Regions from separate parts of the Pseudoalteromonas sp. C12FD-1 genome, predicted to be linked through region 1. Evidence: predicted binding sites of a transcription regulator. Region 1 holds the regulator's gene; each other region holds the start of a gene.
What was found. The regulator LexA, encoded in region 1, represses DNA repair genes until DNA is damaged. The targets are predictions, from matches to a motif close to TACTGTATNNNNATACAGTA.
Positions count from the first base shown of each region.

Region 1 (7,494 bases):
AAAAATGCGGTTATTAGCCATGTCCAAACAAATAATGGTAGCTTCATCCATGTCATGCCTGGGGCACGTAAATTAACGATGGTCACAATAACGTTTATTGCGCCCATAATTGAGCTAATCCCCATAATGTGCACTGCAAACACAAACATTGCAGTGTTGTCGTTACTGTACGTTGTTGAAAGCGGCGCATAGAACGTCCAGCCAAATGCGGGGCCACCTCCAGGCATTAATAACGAGGCCAATAAAATTAAAAAAGCGAAAGGTAAAATCCAAAAGCTCCAGTTGTTCATTCTGGGCAGTGCCATATCTGGCGCGCCAATCATGAGCGGTACCATCCAGTTAGCAAGCCCCGTAAAGGCCGGCATTACAGCACCAAACACCATAATTAAACCGTGTACTGTGGTCATCTGGTTAAAAAAGTGTGGGTCTACCAATTGTAATCCTGGCTGAAATAACTCAGCCCGAATAACCATGGCCATTGCACCGCCAATTAAAAACATAGTCAGCGAAAAAATTAAGTACATGCTGCCAATATCTTTATGGTTTGTTGTGTATAACCAACGTTTAAAACCTTTGGCTGGGTGATGACCGTGGTGAGCGTCATTGGCGTTAGGTTGTTCTACTATGCTACTCATTAGTTCGCCTCCGCATCAAGTGCTGCCTGAATTTCACTAGGTTGGATGACATCACCCGTATCATTACCCCACGCATTACGCTTGTAGGTAATTACTGCCGCAAGCTGCTTTATTGATAACTGTTTAGCAAATGCCTGCATTGCAGTCCCTGGACGACCATGGATCACAACATCTATATGATCTTTTATATCACCTAAAACAATTGGATTGCCTTTTAACGCAGGAAACACGCCCGGTAATCCCATTCCTGTTGGTTGATGACACGCAGCGCAACTTGCCATATACACTTGCTCGCCTAAAGTCATTAACTCTTCTTTAGGCAACGTTTGATCAAGCAAAGCAGCATCGGCTAATGCCGCTTTTTGCTTAGCTTGCTTAGCATCTGCAAGCCATGCGTTAAAGTCCTCTTGCGACTTAGCTTCAACCACCACGGGCATAAAACCATGATCTTTACCGCACAGCTCTGCACACTGTCCTCGGTAAATACCTTCTTCGTTAATGTTGGTCCACGTTTCGTTGATAAACCCCGGATTGGCATCTTTTTTAACGGCAAAATCAGGGACCCACCAAGAGTGGATAACGTCATCTGAGGTCATTAAAAAACGCACCTTTTGATTAATTGGCAGCACTAAAGGTTTATCAACCTCAAGTAAGTAATTAGGGTTTTTATTAGCAAGGTTGGCTATTTCGTCTTGAGGGGTAGATAAAATAGAGTAAAACTCTACGTCTTCGCCCATATATTCATAATGCCACTTCCACTGTGACCCTGTAATTTTAATGGTTAAGTCGGCCTTACTGGCATCCTCCATTGCTATGAGGGTTTTAGTGGCAGGGATTGCCATGGCAATTAAAATAACAAACGGAATGGCAGTCCAAAGAATTTCTACTTTGGTACTTTCATGAAATTGGGCAGGGACTGCCCCTTTAGATTTACGGTGATGAATCAGTGCCCAAAACATTATTGCGAACACTATCACCCCAATCACACAACATATTAAAAATATGGTCATGTGTAGCTGATATACATTATTACTTATATCGGTTACGCCCTTGCGCATATTGTATTGGCTATTAGCCAGCACTTGCTGCGGGAACATAATCAACACAAGCCACAAGGTAGAGGTCAGTTTACCCATGTGACGGCTCCTTTGATGCTATTGCGAATGCAAAGCGAAGAGGCATACGGCTTAAACGCCAATTCGTTATTTTTATTTTTTAACCAATCTTATTTTTAATTGGTATCGCTAGGACAACAAAAGGTTTGTGTATATTGTGTGTTCTCATAACTAAAAAGCTGTGAGTTATTGTTAGTCCAGCACATTAATGATTAGCTAAAAAACGTACAACAAGCAAGTTTTAGTATAAAAAACAATCAAGTGATATTTTAAAATTGATTAAATTACGAAGTATTAAATTGTTATTTAACAGCCAAGATACGAGCAAAATTAAGGGATGTAACACGCTTAGGAAGATAAAAGTATGAGTGAAAAAAAGTTTACAGGCTAAATAATTTTAGGCCGCTTTGAGGTAGTGGAAGGTCTTTTTTAAAACAAAAATGCACACTTAACAGTGCGCATTTATAAAAAGTGACTTAAAAATAGTTAAAATTACATCCAGTCAGCATTTCTTATTACGCCAACAGCTAAACCTTCAATATTAAAAGATTCGTTTTCAAGGTCTACTTCTATAGGGGTAAACTCTTCGTTTTCGGCGTGTAATAATACTTTTCGGCCTGCTTTTTCTAAGCGTTTTACAGTTACATCTTCATCTACTCGTGCAACCACAACTTGGCCGTTTTCTGCTGTTTGAGTACGGTGTACGGCAAGTAAGTCGCCATCCATAATACCTATATCTTTCATACTCATACCGTTTACACGCAGTAAAAAGTCTGCGGCGGGTTTAAACATAAGTGGGTCTATTTTACAGTGACTCTCAACATGTTCTTGCGCCAAAATAGGCGAACCTGCTGCAACTCGGCCTATTAATGGCAGACCTAGTTGCTCTGGCTCTTCTTCTTCAACTAATTGAATACCGCGGCTTGCGCCTGGCTTCATTTTAATAACGCCTTTTTTGGCAAGCGCTTTTAAGTGCTCTTCTGCGGCATTGGCACTTTTAAAACCTAATGTTTGTGCAATTTCGGCACGTGTAGGAGGCATACCAGTGTCTTTAATAAAAACTTTTATTAGTTCGAGTATTTGAGCTTGGCGTTTCGTTAATGGTCGCATACAACTGGTTTTCCATACAGTACATTTAACTGTGAGTATATACAGTTAAATAAAAATCGCAAATTTAAATTGCGCTTTAATTAGCTAAACCAAATACACATGTGTACATTTTAGGTAATTATTAAAATTGCATATATAAAATGCTATAAACAAGGTTTTAATTCAAAGGAGTAGTTATGAGTATTTGGTATCAACCCATCACATTAGCGCTTTGCAAACAGTTAGATGAAGGTATAAACGGCCAAGGTACTTTAATGAAAACCATGGGGATAGAAATAACCGAGATAGGGGAAGATTACCTAGTTGCGACTATGCCCGCAATACCTGAGCATCATAACCCAATGGGAATGGTACACGGCGGCGCTAATGTAGTACTTGCCGAAACAGTTGCTAGTTATGCTGCTAATTTTGTTGTTGATTTTACAAAGTTTTACTGTGTAGGGCAGGAAATTAGTGCAAGCCATTTAAAAGCGTCACGCAATGGGACGTTAACAGCAACGGCTCGTGCATTTCATATTGGTAAGCGCAGTTCTGTATGGGAAATAAAAATAACCAATAGCCGCAACGAGCTTTGCTGCGTATCAAAAATGACCGCAGCAGTGGTTGAGCGAAAGTAATAGCTTACTTTTCGATAGGGTAAATTGTTATTTCCATACCCGCGCCAATTGCAGATATACGTAATAACGTGTCTGCATGCAGCGCCTGATTAAAACATTTTGGTGACGTACCAGACTCAAAACCAATATCAAAGGTTCTGCGAGAGCAGCTTAGCCATTGCTTGAGCGCGTTACGAGAACACGACTCAATAAGCTCGCACAAGTGGTTAATAGCTTTATCTGGCGTGGTTATGTCACCTGAGGCTTCAATACGCGCAAGTTGACGATATTCGTCTTTGTCATAATGTAAAACCATCGCGTTTTTCTTTAAGTCTGCCACTAGGGCGCTAATATCTTGTTTAGACTCAAGCTCTAGATCTACATTTAAAAATTGAATTTCCGACATTGTCTGCTTTTTACCCTCTTATAGTTTCATCGCAAACTTTAACGCAGTTTTACTTTTATACCAAATCAACTAAGCGGTAAACATGGCTTTATTAATAGAAAATGCCTGTTTAAACGCCATTGGCACCTAATTTGCCTTATAAAACGGGTTAGGCTAGTTACGCTTAATTTTACCGTTTATGTATGAAAGTTATACACACACTGTGTAATTAAACGCTCAGGAGAGAAGTTATGGTAGATCATGGCCCGCAAATTAAAAACGACGATCAGTACGATGCGCTTCGCGATGAAGGCATGAGCAAACAAAAAGCCGCACGTATTGCTAATAGTAATACTCATAAAACAGCTGTAAAAGGCGGTAAAGCCTCAAATTATGAGCAACGTACAAAAAAACAGTTATACGATAAAGCAAAAGAGGTAGGCATTAGTGGCCGCTCTAAAATGAGCAAACAAGAGCTAATAAACGCCCTGCGAGAGAATTAAACGCAGCCTCTCTGATTTTTATCGCTCCTTTTTATTATTTTTATAAAGTTAGAGTAAGCTTATGAATAACTGCGACAAAATGCCGCAGTAAAAGCATGGACTGCTGTAATACACTAACGCTAAAAATAATAAGAAGCACAAAATGAGAAAACAACTATTTAAGCGCGCTCGAAAACTACATAAGTGGCTAGGCTTTTTACTTGCCTTACAAATTTTAGCTTGGCTTTTAGGTGGCTTAGTAATGAGCGCGATACCACTTGAATACGTGCATGGTAAGCACCTTGCCAAGCGCACACTTACAAACCCATTTACACAAGCAGACTACCTTACATCACTCGATAATATTACGTCACAAGTGGCTAACCCCACTCAAATAATATTTGAGCACTTTTTAACTACTCCGCTTATTACTGTTATTAACAGCACCGAGCAGCAAAGCTTTAGTGGTTTAACGGGCCGCCCCTTTCAGCCGCCCACTAAAATACAAATCACCGCTAATGCGCAAGCTCATTTACTCATCGACGCTAAGCCAATTAGCACAACGCTTTTAAAACAAGGCCCTCGAGAAGTGGGATACAAAACAAATGTGTGGCAAGTACAATTTAACGACACCTTTAATACTACGCTATATTTAAATGCAATTAACGGCAAAGTTATTACCGTTCGCAGCACATTATGGCGCATTTTCGACTTTTTTTGGATGCTGCACATAATGGATTACGACGAGCGAGAAGATTTTAACAACCCGTTACTTATCAGCTTTGCAGCCACCAGCGTGCTATTTTGTTTGTGCGGTATCATTTTATTAATACAAAACGTTAGGCTAAAAAAGCTTACACGTGTTGGTCAATCAAAATAGGGTTGCCGTCTGGGTCGGTAATAATAAAACTTTTATCACCCACAGGCTCAACGCTTATATTAGCGCTTTGAAAATATTCACTGAGCGTATCAACATCTTTAAAGTTTGTAACTGTTTGTGCATGCTGATCCCAACCAGGGTTGAAGGTCAGCATGTTTTTATCAAACATACCCGAGAACAAGCCAATCAAATGCTCACCGTTTTTCATTACTAGCCAGTTTTGTTCTACCTCGCCTGCAAACTCACTAAAACCCAGCTTTTCATAAAACGCTTTAGAGGCCCTAATATCTTTAACCGTTAAACTTATTGAAAAAGCACCTAGCATGGTCATCTCCTCGCTATTTTTTATATCAGTATAGAGTGTACTAAGCATTGCGGATTAAAATTTGCTCAGGGTTTATCTTTTAGCAGCAAAACTTTAGACTAGCGCCTCCTGTAGTTCACGTATGTGATGGATATGCTTAAATTTATTTTGGCCTTTGTGGCTTGTTGTATTTGTTTTTCTGCATCGAGTGAAGAATTTACCCGCTTTTCAACGGCTAAAAGGCACTTAATTAAAACCCTACCCGATAACGCTAAAAGCCTTTACTGCGGCTGCGACATTAAAAAACAGGGTAAAAAGCTAATCCCCGATCCTAGCAACTGTGGCTACATTCCGCGTAATACATTAACTTCCTCTGGCAAAGTTAATGTACGTGCACTGCGTATAGAGTGGGAGCATATAGTGCCCGCGTGGGAGTTTGGCCATCAGCTACAATGCTGGCAAAACGGTGGGCGTAAAAACTGCCGTAAGGTCAGTGCCAAATTTAGAAAAATGGAAGCCGACATAAACAATTTAGCTCCCGCTATTGGCGAAATTAACGCAGACCGCTCTAATTATCGCTTTGGTATGCTTAGCGAAAACGCCACACAATATGGCCGCTGCGAAGTAAAAGTTAACTTTAAACAACGCGTAGTAGAGCCACCATTTTATGCCCGTAAACGCATTGCCGACACCTACGCTTATATGCAAAAAACATACGGTTTAAAAATATCAGACAAACAACAAAAGCTATTTGATGCGTGGCAAAGGCAAGCGTTTGCGAATAAAAGTAGTACAAGCAAGCTCTAAAAAAGCCAGGTTTGTACACTCATTTACATAAATCAGGGCCAAATACGTTGAATAAATAAGCGGGTGTTGTAGTATTTTAAACAACTTATTTACAAAAAGTAGTTTTGTATGTTTAAAAATAATAAAGCATCACTCGCTATTATTGCTGCACTTTCAGGTCTAACGCTTGCTGGTTGTGGCGGCGGTAGCAGCATGAATGAAACGCCAGACCCAGTCATTACACCTCCTACAAGCACAGCCCCAACATGGACGGCAGGTGTATTTGAGCCATCGGATGAGTTAAAAAACTTTTGCGAAACACCCCGCACTGGCAACGACCCGTTTAATAATAATGAGCCTTACCCAGACCAAGCAGGCTCAGCACTTTACGAAAAGCTTTGGCTTCGCTCGTGGAGTGACGAAACCTACCTTTGGTATGATGAAATTGCCGATAACGACCCTGAGTCATTCAATACTGTAGCGGAGTACTTTGCGCAGCTAAAAACCGAAGAACTAACCGACTCAGGTGCTAAAAAAGATAACTTTCATTTTTCTGAGCCTTCTGAGGACTTCTTTCAAGAAGCACAATCGGGTGTTACCTCAGGTTATGGCATAAATTGGGCATTTATAGGCGACTCAGCCGATAGAATTTTGCGTGTTGCTTACCTGGAGGATGACTCACCAGCAAGCCAAATTGGCTTTCAACGAGGTGATACCGTACTTGAAGTTGATGGCGTAAGTATAAACACCAATACTCAAGCAGGTATAGATACCCTAAACGAAGGTTTATTTAGCCCAACTAATGGTGACTCGCACACCATCGTTGTGCGCAGTAACGATGGCGCTGAAAAAACCTTTAACGTCACCGCTGGTAACATAGAGCAAACGCCGGTACAAAACATAAAAACCATTACCACAGCAAATGGTACTAGCGTAGGGTACATGCAGTTTAATAGCCATATAGGCATTGCCCAAGAAGGCTTAATAGCTGCGGTTAATAAATTTAAAACCGATAATGTAGAAGAGCTTGTTATCGACTTTAGATACAATGGAGGCGGTTTATTAGCGCTTTCTTCGCAGCTGGCTTACATGGTGGCAGGCAGTGCCAACATTCAAAATCGTATTTATTACCAAACCCAGCAAAACGATAAACAACCGGTAGAATCGCCTTTTCCGTTTATAGATGAAGAAATTGATTACT
Region 1 is NZ_JBBEVD010000070.1:30,684-38,177, reverse strand. Features, by position in the region: gene ctaD (cytochrome c oxidase subunit I) at 1-635, opposite strand, end outside; gene coxB (cytochrome c oxidase subunit II) at 635-1,771, opposite strand; gene lexA (transcriptional repressor LexA) at 2,243-2,860, opposite strand; gene WDB87_RS11935 (PaaI family thioesterase) at 3,037-3,477, shown strand; gene WDB87_RS11930 (hypothetical protein) at 3,482-3,862, opposite strand; gene WDB87_RS11925 (DUF7218 family protein) at 4,093-4,344, shown strand; gene WDB87_RS11920 (hypothetical protein) at 4,487-5,203, shown strand; gene WDB87_RS11915 (VOC family protein) at 5,178-5,528, opposite strand; gene WDB87_RS11910 (endonuclease) at 5,655-6,314, shown strand; gene WDB87_RS11905 (S41 family peptidase) at 6,423-7,494, shown strand, end outside.

Region 2 (7,494 bases), on a different contig from region 1:
AGTCAAAGCACGTAGTTAAATTTAAAGAGTCGCACCTTAAGCAAAATGAAAAAGTAATTGCATGGAGTGAAGGTTATATTGGCAGCGCAATGGGAAACGGTAGTGATAGGCAGCACAATGGTGTTTTGCTAGTAACACCAGAGCGAGTAGTATTTTACCGAAAAGGCATAATGGGTGAAGTGATAGAATCAGTACCATTAAAAAACATTAATTCATTAGAGCGCCAATCAGGATTAATGAAACACACAATATTTATTTACAGCTCAGGTAATAAAATAGAATTCAAGAGCGTGAATAAAGCAGATAATGAAAAACTAGTAACAGAAATTGAAAAAGCACAAGAAAACGCAGGCAGCGTACCAACAAAGCCTATAGCAAGCGCAGAAACAGCAGAGCCAAAAGAAGACGTATATGAGCAGCTTAAAAAACTCGGAGAACTAAAAGAGCTAGGAATATTAAGCGAACAAGAGTTTAACGATAAAAAAGCAGTGTTAATGCAAAGAATATAATAACTAAAAAGCCCGCATTTAGCGGGCTTTTTTTGTGTCTGTTTTTTATCAGTAATTAGCTAAACATATAGCGTGCGGCAGTAAGGCCAATACCAACGGCAGAAAACACAATACCAACGCCCCAAATAAGCATTTTAACTTGTAGTTGTGGGATCATGACCTTGATATCAGTTAAGTCTTTTTTTATGTCTTTAATATCAGCTTTAACATCAGTCATATCACGTTTAATATATTCAACGTCTGATTCAAGTTTTGCAATTCTGCTTTCCATATCTCCACCGCCACCGTTGCCTGACCTGTTTTTTATACTATCACTAATTTCAGATAAATGCGTAACATTAGCTTTCATTATCACTTCCTTCAAAATCCATTTTCTTAATAAGGAAAGCTGCATTTATAGTCTGCTGACTAGAGCAATTCTCACAAATAAGTGTATAAACAGGGAATGAGTAGCTTTCTAGTGCATTACTGGTATTGATATACATAGCATCCTGCAAACTAATTGATGGAAAGTTATCCTCTGTAGCTAGAAATGTAAGCTTGCCTGTTTTGCAAATAGGGCATAAGGCGTTGTTAGTTCGCTTGTTGTAAAACTCACTTATCTCGTCAACAGGGACTTCAGCATAAAGTTTAATTTTAGTTGGTAGATTATCCATTGTTAAAGCGCCTTTCCTGTAAATATAACTTTTCCAACTAACGTGCAATTACCATTAATTGGTATAAGTTGTTCAGGCCAATTGGGGTTGGCGGCTTTTAAAAACTTTTGGCCGCTTTCAATTATTAGCTGCTTAAAGGTTGCTTCGTTATTATCGTCTAAACGAGCGACCACATAAGAACCGTGTATGCACTCAGCTTCAGGGTCTACAAATATTAAATCACCGTCATAAAATTTAGGTTCCATGCTTACGCCTTGCACCTTCAGCGCAAAGGTTTTATCACTGCATTTTACGGGGCATAAGTAACGGTCGGCTTCAAACTCGCGTATCTCGTTTATTTCAGACCACGCACCTGCTTGCACCCAACTGATTAATGGCACCGACGCTTTAAGTGTTGGCCCTGGTGCAACGTTACTGTTTTCGTTTTCACCAATTCCAAACAGTAAAAACTCTGGAGCACAATCCAAAGCATTGGCTAATGCCTGTATGTTTCGTGGGTTTTTTGTAGTGCCGTTTTCAATTTTTTGAAGTGACTGCTGAATGATCCCTGCTTTCTCAGCAAGCTGAACTTGAGTTAAGTTTAATTCTTTTCTTCTTTTTTTAATTCTTTTTCCAATACACATAAATATCCTTATTACTTATAAAACAATGAAATACATAAACTAAATAGTACAAACGTTACTATTTAGGACAGTATTACTGTTTTTAACGGTGTTGACAAACTGTTATTGTCAGTATTTAATACTGTTATAAACAGTTTGGAGCTTGGAAATGAAAGATTCTCACATCAAAAAAGCAGTAAAAATTATTGGAGGGCAAACAAAGCTCGGTAAAGAGCTTGGTGTGTCTCAAGGTTCTGTTTGGGATTGGATTAATAAATTTGGCCAAGCCCCAGCGAAATACATACCGCGTATTTCAGAACTAACAAACGGTGAAGTAACGGTACATGAATTACTGGCCGATCATCAAAAAGCAAACAAGGACGATGCAGCATGAGCACAGAGCAACAAATAATCTTGCTAGACATTCACCCAGACGCAAAAGCCGTGTTGTTTGCACTACTGCAAGAAAACAACCAGCTACGCGCTGAGCTTGAAGAGCAAAAAGACCGCCTAGTAAAAACCGACGAAGCCTGCGAAGTGCTTGGGTGTGGCCGTGCAAAAATGTGGAAACTTGCCAAGCGCGAAGACTTCCCAAAGCCAGTGCAGTTTGGCAAAACCAACTACTACCGCATTAACGAGCTAATCGCGTTTAGAAAAAGCTACCAACAGCAAGTTAATAACTAGGAGCAAAGGCAATGAGCACATACAAAATATTTAACCAAGCCACGTATAACGCATTACCTAACTTAGCCGCCAAAGCTGAGTATTTACTTACGTGCCAAATAAGCACCAAAGAAGCCGTTAATTGTCAATCAGTTGAATTTGAACCGTGCTTACAAGCCGTTGTTGGCGAGTTGCCATTACCTATTTACTGCCACGGCAACGAAAACCAAACCATACAAAAAGCCGTGTACTGGTTAAAAACGCAAGCCCTATCTAAACCACAACATGCACAAGGAGTATAACCATGGCTAATGCACTTGTTAAACACACCAATAACGCACAACCAGCGCCATTAAAAGCAGTAGAAGGGCGCCACATACCAAAAGGCCTTGCCGAAATAAAAGCGCTAATGGGTAGCGAACGCCACACACCAGAGTACGTATATACTAAAGTGTTGAGCGAGCAAGAGCGAACAATAGTGTGTTTTGCTGCAGGCCTAAAACGCCATGATCTTGAAAAAGGCTTTGCCAATTTTAACGCCGATACTCGCTTAAAAATTCACAAAGCCATTTTGCAGTTACAAGAACTGGTTAAAGCATTCACCGATGCCAACGCCATGGCTCCGGCTAAGTTTTTGCAAAACGCCCCGCGTGAAAATACCAGCACCGACTATTCACACTTAACCGTTAGTTCACACTAAGGATTGATCATGAGCTCAACTAATCGCGGAACCCAGCGCAATGCAGATGATTACTACGTAACACCGCATTGGCTAATTGAAGATTTTTTAGCAGCATTTAGTGAAAACTGCCGCTTTAACTTTGACGAACAAACATACCCAAGAATACTCGACCCAAGTGCGGGCGGGTGTGAGCAATATCCAATGAGCTACCCAACCGTATTAGAAAAGCACGGCTTTACTATTGTTGATAGCTGGGATATTCGCGAAGACTCACGTGCTCTTATTAGAGGTTGTGATTTTTTGAAAACGAATCCAACGCCAAATTATCACGACGTAATTATCACTAACCCACCGTTTAACGTAGCGCAAGCGTTTACAGAACATGCCCTTGAAATGGTTCCTAATGGCGGTTTGGTCATTATGCTGCAACGCCTTAATTGGTTAGGTAGTCAGAAGCGCAAACCCATGTGGCAAAATCTGCCATTAGCGGCGGTTTATGTGCATAGCAAACGCCCAGGCTTTGACCCGCAAAAGCCAAGTAAAACCGATTCAACCGAATACGCCCACTTTGTATTTTGCAAAGGCTACGAGCTAGCCCCCGAACTTTTTGTAATTTAACCCCAAGGACACTAAAAAATGAACACAATCAAAGACCAAGATCTATCTAAAAAACAGTTAATACTAAATATTGTTTTACACACTATTGAGCAAGTAAATTTTACAATTCGCCTTTTAAACAAGCGTAGCACTGTACACATGCTAATGCAGTGCGAAGACACGCTAACCGACTTGCTACCAATCGTAAAAATGATTGCTGACGACGACGTTAATTTTGAAAGCGTTTATAGCCAAATGAGCATTGCATTAAATGCTGTGCAAATTGGTGGCGAGCCAATGGAAATAGAGCTGTCAAAATGAGCATATGGCCCATTGTAAACTTTGATGTATGTAAAGCGGCTTTAACATTGGTTAAGGCCGTTGACGACATTGACCACCGCACAACATTAGTAAACGGCCTTGGCCGTTTTACTGCGTACAGCCAATATAAAATGGTTAAGCAGTACCTTGCTAAAATTACCCCACCGAGTGATGCCTGGTATAAAAACGAGCCCATAAACCCAAGCGAAAAAGCAAACGCTTGGCTTTATGATGAGCTTAAAAGTATTGAACACCGCATTGATGTAACAAACTTAAAAATAAGTGCAGCCGCTAAAGCCGCGCTTAAAAAAGTGCATAACAATAATATTCATAATTACATTGTAAAAGACATTATTGAAAGCGGCCGCGCACCTAGCATACAAGCCAGCTTTGTGCGCCAAACAGCCCGCAATATGGAATTTGCACACAAACAACGCAACGTAAAAAAGCCACAACCTGCCCCAAGCCAGCATTTACAGCAGCAGGTTGGCGAGCAGGTGTCTAAATCGGCTATGTCGGTTATTAATGCAATTGATGACGCAGAAGAGGTCGAGTTTGTTTACGACTGTTTAAGCAAAGTGCCTAAACCGCTGCAAATGCGTGTAGCTAAGCGCTTTATTGATAAATACAGCGCCAACCTTAAAAACGCAGGCCAAACACAAAACGAAACAAACGCGCAATATAACGAGCGGCTCATTAATGCCAGCCGTAAACATTACGACTTTACAGGCAACAACACAGCACAAAGCAAAGCACAACTTACCGTAACGGCAATTCGCAAACAGCAAAAAGCAAACAGCTGGTTACGTCGTACAGTAAAAACATTAGCGCCACGCTTAAAAATACTTAAGCACATTACCGACACCATGCCATTACCTTGGCACATATTAGCCAATGCCGATAAAACCAAAAAACATGCAAATGTATTGGCAATGCAAGTGGCCGAAATTATCGCCGACCTTGCAAAAGAGCAACCCTCGTGGGATGCAACCGATATACACGCAAGCGTTAACGAATACGCCGCACAATTTACGGTGCAATTACAGTTTGCCGAAAAGGGCGATTACTTAACCGTACCCGATGCCGAAGTAGCGCTTTTAAAAGCGCAAGATCATAAATGGTGGGCGCGTAAGCTTAAAACTATTCGTAGCCGTTACCTTGAGCACCTAGAAATTGCCACCGGTGAAGTGGGCCGCGATTTATTTACCAGTACCGATAAAAAAGGCGCTAAAACCACCAAGCGCCGTGGCATAAGTGCGTACTGCTCTAAACAAGCCGTGGCCGAATACACCACAAACCGCGAACGCGGCCAGCGCTACCTAGAAAGCCTAGAATTAGTAAACGAACAAAGCGATGTTATATCGCTAATGAAAGCGGTTGAAGCAGGCGTTGCCAACCCAGAAAACATGCGTAACGAGCTAATGCTACGCATACGCGAAACCGAAGAACTCGCCGATGAAATGGGTTACACAGGTGGTTTTTATAACATTACAGCGCCTAGCCGTTTTCATGCAAATTCACGTAATTGGGATGGCTCAACCCCAAAAGATGCAAGTAATTATTTAAATAAACTTTACTCACAAGCACGCGCTAAATTAGACCGCGAAGAAATACCGTACTTTGGTATTCGTGTAGCTGAGCCGCATGCAGACGGTTGCACTCACTGGCACATGCTTTTATGGATGCCAGCACGTTACTACGACAAAGTTAACCACATACTACGCCGCTACTTTACCCGCGACGACCGTGAGGTATTTTTTCAGCGTTTTAAAAACCGCAAAGCATTACGCGCACGCTATACAAAAGCGCGCCGTATTTGGGGTTTAAATAAATCAAAAGGTATTTACACCCGCGAACCTAAAAAAGACTACACACCAAGCGGGCCACGTTATACCGCCATTAAAATGTTACCTGCTACCGTAGATAAAGACGGCAAAAAAACAGGCGGGGCAGCGGCTTATGTTGCTAAGTATGTAAGTAAAAATATAGATGGCTTTGCACTGGCAAATGAATACGACGCCGAAACAGGCGAAAAGCTAACCCAAGCGGTTAACCCGGTTAAAGCATGGGCCAGCACGTGGGGCATTAGGCAATTCCAGTTTCAAAAATCACCTTCTATTACCATTTGGCGCGAGTTGCGCCGAGTGCGCGAAGAGGTACAAGGCAACGAGCAATTAGAACAAGTACGCCAAGCCGCCGACAAAGGCGACTTTAAAACTTTTGTTACTTTAATGGGTGGCTTTGGTATTGGTCGCGATGCGCGCTTTAAACCTGCCTACCAGCATACCGAATACGGCAACCAATACGCCGAATTTACTAAAACCCTAAAAGGCGTTGAAGACACCTTTGGGCTTTGTACGTTAGTGACTCGAGTTCATACCTGGTCTAAGCAAACCATAGGCACCGCAGCTAATAACAACACCACCGTAATTGGTGGGCAGGATGCTAACAACGTCGGCACAGCCGACCTATCTTGGACTAGTGGGAATAATCGTACGCCTTTAGCTGTAGGGCATACAGACGAATTATTGCTAGATATGATCGGTTTTACAAAAAAACAGATCGCAAGCGTTAAGAAGGATCTGTTAGCAGGTAAGCGGGTTAAAAATAACGGCCTTATTTACCTAATAAAAGACGGCCATTTAGTCACATTAGACGAAAAAGCGCAGCGCCAAGAGCAGCGCCGCCTAGCTATTGACGAAATAGCCCGCACCGAAGCCAAAAAAGCCACCCCAGCAGACGAGCAAACATCAGTACCGTGTAAAAATAAGATCAGTGACTTTACCCCTGCACAAATAAGCACCCTTAACCAAGGCGGTATTGTGGTTATTGGTAACCGCGTTTACCACCTGCAAGAGCGCGAACTGCACAGCTTTGAAAAGCTCGATATGGAAAAACCTAAAAAGCAAATAACGCTAAACCCAACAGAGCAACAAATTGCATATGCCCGTGAGCTATACGACTTAGCAACAATGTATGCCGAACTTGATGGCCGAACCGCGCCATCAAGCACCCAATTTAAACACGGTCACGCTGATGTAATTGGCGACCTTGAAATGGCTAGGCTTGTTCTAGCTGGTGAAGCATCAGCAATCAGCGATAACGATTGGTGGTCAATCGACTTAATGGCGTAGGAGAAAATATGACTATTCAAATTTCAAAAGTACTCATGCCAAAGGCATGTATTAGTTGCCAGGCGTTTTGCCCAAAAGGGTATGCAGAGGATCAGCACAGCCCATTTATTACTAAATTCGATAAGCCCGCGCCTAAAACCCAATACGGCCAATGCGGTAAAACCGATAACAGCGTATTTGCCACCGAAATTTGCACCGGCTATCGGCAAGAACCTAACGCCGATGTGTTTGCAGTAACCAACAGACCACAACCAAAACAAAAGGAGAACAGCCATGGCCACAGGTAAAGTAAAAGCGGGTGACGTTTTCAACAACTGGACAGTATTAAAC
Region 2 is NZ_JBBEVD010000063.1:47,858-55,351, reverse strand. Features, by position in the region: gene WDB87_RS08810 (PH domain-containing protein) at 1-509, shown strand, start outside; gene WDB87_RS08805 (hypothetical protein) at 565-858, opposite strand; gene WDB87_RS08800 (hypothetical protein) at 848-1,165, opposite strand; gene WDB87_RS08795 (LexA family protein) at 1,168-1,788, opposite strand; gene WDB87_RS08790 (helix-turn-helix domain-containing protein) at 1,937-2,161, shown strand; gene WDB87_RS08785 (helix-turn-helix transcriptional regulator) at 2,158-2,451, shown strand; gene WDB87_RS08780 (hypothetical protein) at 2,463-2,732, shown strand; gene WDB87_RS08775 (hypothetical protein) at 2,735-3,130, shown strand; gene WDB87_RS08770 (SAM-dependent methyltransferase) at 3,140-3,730, shown strand; gene WDB87_RS08765 (hypothetical protein) at 3,749-4,030, shown strand; gene WDB87_RS08760 (replication endonuclease) at 4,027-7,164, shown strand; gene WDB87_RS08755 (hypothetical protein) at 7,173-7,451, shown strand; gene WDB87_RS08750 (hypothetical protein) at 7,438-7,494, shown strand, end outside.
Region 2: the regulator LexA is predicted to act here: its motif matches at 1,873-1,892, upstream of WDB87_RS08795 (LexA family protein).

Region 3 (7,494 bases), on a different contig from region 1:
CAGGTATGATAGCAATAAAATTAAGTCACAGCTTAAACCCTGAGCCACTAGCGATTAGAGATGACAAGTTACATATCCCTTTTACGGTAATCGAGAATTGTGAACCATCAGTACGCAGGCGCTTAAATGACACGCACACCGCGCTTGCAAGTCCACAAATGGACGCCGCCGCATTTTATGACGATTTAACTAATGAGGCTATACATAAACCATTGCTTGTTGCTAACGCATAAAATAATTTAACACTCGTGCGTTTTAAAAGCTTAAAACACCTTATATTTAATAATCGGTTATGCAATAAAATAGAACAATTCCTTTTTTGTTTAAAAAAAGCATCCACAAATTAAATGCAATTGCTATAATGGCTGCAAATGGTATGACTTGAGTGCCATTATCATTAAATCAAGGTAATTAGGAACGTAATGAAGAAAACATTCACGCTAAATCACGAGAAAATCAAATACCCTCGTATGGTTGATGCTGCAAAGCATGAAGTGAAAAAATATTTGAAAAGAGAGCGCAATAAAACGCTACCTGTTGAAGCTGATTACTGGGCATTTGACTGTAAGTTTGGCACAAGTGCCGATGATGCAGAAGTTGTTCACGTAGCTGAAATTAACAACAAGATCAGCGAAATCGAAAAGCAGGCGCTTACTTCATTCTATGTTGAGATTTTAGCTAGACCTGCGCAGCGTGAATCGTACGATTTAGATGATGATGAATAAACCAATAGCAATATTGTAGAAAATGGACCTAAATGGTCCATTTTTTGTTTATGGCAGTTATTAATATATTTAGTGGTATAAAGTAGCGCTTATAGCATTTAGCAATAATGCTTAATCATTTTGAGAGGCTACATGTGGGCTATCAGCGTTAAAAAATTCACATTTATAATAACTTAAGAGCAATTTTTTGCCTAGCTATCAACACGTTTTTCCATCCTCAAAATAGGTCACTTCACTAAGCGGATTAATGGTATTAAATAAGACGCTATTTTTTTCTAAGTGTTTAGCTTACTTTATACACTGTGACACTTTTTATATTTTTTACCGCTTGCGCATGGACAGGGATCGTTTCTGGCAACTTTTATATCGGCGACCGGATTAATAATACCCTCTAAATATCGCCATTCACCGTCTTCTTTTATAAAGTCTGATTTCTCATCTAGCTCACAATATAAGTTTTGGTAAAAATAATATGCGTTAAAGGCAACATAACCTCGCTCATCACTTTGCTGCGTATCGCGCACAACTAATTTTACAAAGCGGCAGCTATTGGCAAAGTCAGCAATTTCATTTACTGGGTTTTGTGCTTGTTTTTCTTTGGCGTAAGTTTTAAATACATAAGATGCATTTTTTAATGCATAAGCACTAAAGCGCGAACGCATTAGTTGCTCAGGTGTTTCTGGGGTTTTTATATCAAGATGATAAGGTTGGCAACAGTCGCCATAATTAAGCTGACTGTTGCATAAGCAAGCGCTGGTACTGGTTACACTCATAAAATACTAATTAACATAGATTAAAAATGTATTTTACCAAGCTTATTGAGTAAGTGATATTGCTGTAGTGCTGGCTTTTTTAGTAAAGCAAAATAGCTTAGCGCTTCTTTTGTTTAAATTAAGCGATAAGTTAACAAGTTGCTGCTCACTTACTATATCGGTCCACGTAATAATGGCTGCAAAATTACCATTATGAAGTGCTGAGTTAAGCACATACTCTAAATTTACTAAATGCTTTTGTCTTATTACAAGCAGTTTGCTGGTATCTATAGAGCAACTATCTAACAAGGCTTTACTAGGCACATGGTCGGGCGCAATTAGTAAGGTCCACGCGTTAGAGCTATTGTATTGGTGCAACACTTTTAGCATCTCAAACGTAGCAGAAATTTCATCTTCTACTTTTATTAAGTTTACCGACTCACTTTCATCATGTTGTTGGTAGCTTTTAACGGTTCTTACGGTAATTGGCTGTAGCATAGGTCTCACTCACTGGGTTTATATACAGTACATGTATACAGTAGTTTATACAGTTGTTGTGTGCAAGCGTTTTTTGCTATTTTTTATACAGTTAATGGTTTTAAAAAATCAAAATTAAAAATAACACTTTAAAAACAGATGGTTATGTTTTTGGCGTGTGAATGAAAGCTGAGGGTGTTTGCAGTACTGTATAAAGTGTAGCAGCGCTATACAGTACTTAGCTGTTAGCTATACAGTAGTTAGTCATTTTTTGGAACTAAGTGGGCAAATTGAATTTGGTGGATTTGCTCATACAAACTGGCTGCATAGCATTGAGCGTCTTTAAAGCGTTTGGTATCGATATATTTTCTTAAATCATCTAATGCAGCGGTTGCCGGTTCATAGCCTTGGCTGCTGGCTAAACTTAGCCATGCTGCAGCGTGAAATACACTTTTTGGTACGCCTTGGCCTTTGACAAAAAATAACCCTAAATAAAACTGGGCGCGATGATTTCCGGCCATTGCGGTAAGGCGCATCCACTTAGCTGCCAACGGTGCTTGGTTATGCTTTAAATAATACAGCGCTTTGTTAAGTGTTGTTTGTTCACTTACATCACTATTGTCGTCAGCACTGTGGTTTGTAGGCTGTGTTACAAAATCTAAAATATTGTTTAATTGCTGCTCTAAGTCTTGTCCGCTAGGCTGAGTGTTATTCATATACTTTCTTTTTTATAGTTTCTACGTCAACAGTTTAGTATATAGCAAGGTAAAATGTCCTGTTTATACTTAATTTTATGGTAAAATCACGTCACTTTTTATTATCACAAGTCTATTATGCTCGAAGCTCTATTTAAACTCCGCGAAAATAACTCCACTGTGCGACGCGAAAGCATTGCTGGAATCACTACTTTCATTACTATGGTTTACATTGTATTTGTAAACCCTGCAATGCTTGCTGAAGCAGGTATGGATCAAGGTGCTGCATTTGTTGCTACCTGTATTGCAGCGGCAATTGGCTGTTTTATTATGGGGCTTTGGGCTAATTACCCTTTAGCACTTGCGCCGGGCATGGGTTTAAACGCATTTTTTACTTATGGTGTTGTACTGGGTATGGGTTATAGCTGGCAAGCGGCATTAGGTGCGGTATTTATGTCTGGTTGTATATTTTTAATATTAAGTTTGTTTAAGGTTAGAGAGTGGATAATTAATGCTATACCGCTAGTTTTAAAGCAGGCTATTGCCACTGGTATTGGTGCGTTTTTAGCGTTAATTGCACTTAAAAATGCGGGTATTATTGTTTCAAGCCCAGCTACATTAGTACAGCTTGGTGATATTACATCGGCAGGTCCTTTACTCGCTATTTTGAGCTTTTTTGTGATTGCAGCTTTGCTTTATCGTGATATAAAAAGCGGCGTACTTATTAGCATTTTGTTAGTAACAGGCATTGCATTAAGCCTCGGCTTAGTTAAATACCACGGCGTAATTTCAATGCCACCATCTATTTTACCTACGTTCATGCAACTTGATTTTGCTGCGGCCTTTGAGCTTTCTATGCTGAGTGTAATTTTTGCGTTTTTGTTTGTTGATTTATTTGATACATCAGGGACCTTGGTTGCGGTAACTCAAAAAGCAGGTTTAGCCGATGAAAAAGGCAATATGCCACGTTTAGGGCGTGCTTTAAGTGCCGATAGTACAGCGACTATTGCAGGTGCAATGTTAGGCACTTCTACCACTACGTCTTATATTGAGTCTGTAGCCGGTGTATCGGTTGGTGGGCGTACTGGTTTAACAGCTGTTGTAGTGGGTATATGCTTTTTACTAATGATGTTTTTTGCACCGCTTGCGCAAATGGTGCCGGCTTATGCGACTGCGGGTGCTATTTTATACGTTGCGGTATTAATGCTGCAAAACCTTAAGTTTGTAAACTGGGATGACATGAGCGATGCAATTCCAGTGAGTGTGGTACTACTTATGACGCCACTTACATTCTCTATTGCGCACGGTATTGCGCTTGGTTTTATATCGTATACTGCGGTTAAAGTACTATGTGGTAAACGTGAGCAAGTGAGTATTAGCGTATGGATTTTAACAGCGTTATTTATTATCAAGTTTGCATTTTTATCGTAGTAGCTAATGTCCATTCTTTTAGTTAAGAGATTTAATTTGAAGGTGGATAAACATTTATTATTTAGTCGCTATCACTTATTGCCACTGCATTGTTATACCTTGCGTTTCTATGCAGAGGCAAATGAGCGTTTATAATGTGGTTAGCGCTAGGTAGTGCCTTAAAATACGTTAGTATTTACCCATTGGTAAAACAGCTTAACAGATACAAAAAAGCCCATACATTATGCATGGGCTTTCTTTTGGGTATTTAAAATTACCATTTCTTTTTAGGTGCAAATAATACGTCTAAGTCATCTTGCTCTGCTTCTGCTTTTTTCTTCAAGGCAGTGGCGTTTGAAGCTTTTAGTTCGCTGCTTATTTCTTCTAAATAGGCTTCAACTTCTTGACGTTTTGCGTTGACGTATTCATCAGAATAACTAACGGCACTAAGTGTGGCATAGGCTTTTTCAAAATATTGCCTAGCAGAGCCCACCATGCTCGCTGAACGAGCAGATAAACCGCGTTTAATTTGGCTTTCTATATTAATTCTGAGCTGTAACTTTTCAAGGCGCTTATCTTCTGCTGCAAATACTTGGCTATCTACACGCCCTTTACTGTGCTCAGAGCGCATAATAGCTCTAAGCTTTTTTATGCCCTGAATTAGCGACACTAACTGCTTATCGTTACTTGGTAACGATAAATTGTCGCTGCTATTACCTTCAACTGCACCACTTAGCTTTTCTTTAGCTTCGTTCATTCTACTTTTTAATGCTTTAGAATTAGGTGAGTGGTTTACCATCGCGTTTAGTGCTTCGTAACATCTACGTTGTAAAACGCGTATAATGTTTTCAGAAAGCGGAATATTAGCGCTATTCATCAGTGCTTCTTCGGTTTCTTCAATTATCGCTTTTTGTTTTGTTAATTCTTTGCGACGTTCAATTTCTTGCTTTTCTTTATGCTGTTGTACAGCGCTTACCCACAGTGCAATCACTATCAGTGCCACTATAAGCACAATTATAATCGAAACGATCATGGCTTAATTCTCGGATTCATAATCTATTTTTTTATATTACATCAAATATATGCTTTGAGGGTAGCTTTGCGCTGATTAACTTAAAAATATGTTAAAAATTAGATATAAGAATAATGTATTATAAGTTGAACCTGAATAAACATCGCTATCTGCAGCGGATTTATTGTGCTAGCCTTAATGCTTGAATAATGAAAATATACATGCTTACTTTGCCAAGTTTTACTAAATTTAACTTGGTTTTGCTTAGTATTACCATCATATAAGCTTAATAATAACGTTAAAAACTGCCACCATGAAATTACAACAACTTAGATACATTGTAGAAGTTCAAAACCATAAGCTAAACGTATCAGCAACTGCTGAGAGTTTATTTACCTCACAGCCTGGTATATCTAAACAAGTGCGCATGCTTGAAGATGAGCTAGGTGTACAAATTTTTGGCCGCAGTGGTAAGCATTTAACGCATGTTACAGGTGCCGGCGAAGAAATAATTAACATTTCTCGCGAAATTTTATCTAAAGTCGAAGGTATAAAAGCGGTTGCTAATGAGCACACGCTGCCTGATCAGGGTAAACTAAATATAGCCACAACACATACGCAAGCACGTTATGCTTTGCCAAGTGTTATTCAGGGCTTTATGAAAAAATACCCAGCTGTTTCGCTGCATATGCATCAAGGTACACCACAACAGATTTCTGATGCGGCAGCGCGCGGTGACGCAGACTTTGCCATTGCAACTGAAGCACTTCATTTATACTCAGATTTAGTTATGCTGCCTTGTTATCATTGGAACCGCAGCATTGTGGTGGCAAAAGATCATCCACTAGCACAAAAGGCCGACAATTTAACCGTTGCTGATATAGCGCAGTATCCGCTTATTACGTATGTATTTGGTTTTACTGGCCGCTCTGAGCTTGATAAAGCATTTAATGCGCACGGCCTTGAGCCACACATTGTGTTTACTGCAACCGATGCCGATGTAATTAAAACTTATGTAAGGCTAGGGTTAGGTGTAGGTGTAGTCGCTTCAATGGCCGTTGATCAATTAAGCGACACAGATTTAGTATGTATTGATGCCAGCCATTTATTTGAAGCGAGCACAACTAAAATTGGCTTTAGAAAGGGCAGTTTTTTACGTACTTATATGTATGACTTTATTGAGCGTTTTGCCCCGCATTTAACTAAAGAGCGAGTAGAGCGAGCAAGCTTATTACGCAATCAAGAAGATATTGATGCGTTATTTGCCGACATAGAGCTGCCAGTAAAATAGTAAGATCTTAATTATATAAATACTAAAAAACCGCGTATTGCTAAAATACGCGGTTTTTTGTTTTTATACGCTTAACATTCAATAATGTTTACTGCTAATCCACCGCGTGCGGTTTCTTTGTATTTGGTTTTCATGTCGTTACCGGTATCGAGCATGGTTTTAATTACTTTATCAAGCGACACCTTTTGCTCGCCACTGCCACGTATTGCTAAGCGAGAAGCATTAATTGCTTTAATGGCGCCCATGGCGTTGCGCTCAATACACGGTACTTGTACCAATCCGCCCACAGGGTCGCAGGTTAGGCCTAAATTATGTTCCATGCCAATTTCGGCGGCGTTTTCAACATGTACTACATTACCACCAACAATTTCGGTGAGTGCGCCAGCAGCCATTGAACAAGCAACTCCCACTTCTCCCTGGCAGCCTACCTCTGCGCCCGAAATAGAGGCATTTTTTTTGTATAAAATACCAATAGCCGCTGCGGTTAATAAATAGCGTGTGGCTATGTCGCGGTCCACTTCTTTAATAAATGTGTGGTAGTACATTAAAACGGCTGGCAATATACCCGCAGCACCATTTGTTGGCGCCGTGACTACGCGCCCGCCCGCGGCATTTTCTTCATTTACAGCTAAGGCAAATAAATCCACCCAATCCATTGCTCTGAGTGGGTCATTACTTACTTCTACATTTAGCTTTAAATACAAACTAGGCGCACGGCGTTTAACTTTTAAACCACCTGGTAAAATTCCCTCGGTGCGCATACCACGTTCAATACAGGCTTTCATTACTTGCCAAATATTAAACAGCTCGTCTTTGATATCGTCTTCTTTGCGCAGCGTTTTTTCGTTATGCATCATTAAAGTAGATACACTAAAGCCAGATTCTTTACACAGCTCTAGTAAGTCTTTAGCACTTTCGAACGGGTAAGGAGCCGGGTTTTGTTCGCGTATATCAAGGGCTGCTTGTTTTTCGTTTTCAAATTCTTCATCGGTAACAATAAAGCCGCCACCAATAGAGTAGTACACTTTGCTATATACTTTTTCGCCATTATTCGAGGCAATAATTTCCATTGCATTAGAGTGCTTAGGCAAGGTTTTGCGGCGATGGAAAACAATAGCCCCTTGCTTAGGAA
Region 3 is NZ_JBBEVD010000063.1:177,438-184,931, reverse strand. Features, by position in the region: gene WDB87_RS09350 (VC2046/SO_2500 family protein) at 1-233, shown strand, start outside; gene WDB87_RS09345 (DUF6172 family protein) at 423-725, shown strand; gene WDB87_RS09340 (YchJ family protein) at 1,019-1,498, opposite strand; gene WDB87_RS09335 (SulA-like leucine-rich domain-containing protein) at 1,541-1,975, opposite strand; gene WDB87_RS09330 (sel1 repeat family protein) at 2,215-2,670, opposite strand; gene WDB87_RS09325 (NCS2 family permease) at 2,788-4,080, shown strand; gene WDB87_RS09320 (hypothetical protein) at 4,334-5,092, opposite strand; gene cysB (HTH-type transcriptional regulator CysB) at 5,385-6,362, shown strand; gene WDB87_RS09310 (L-serine ammonia-lyase) at 6,434-7,494, opposite strand, start outside.
Region 3: the regulator LexA is predicted to act here: its motif matches at 1,999-2,018, upstream of WDB87_RS09335 (SulA-like leucine-rich domain-containing protein).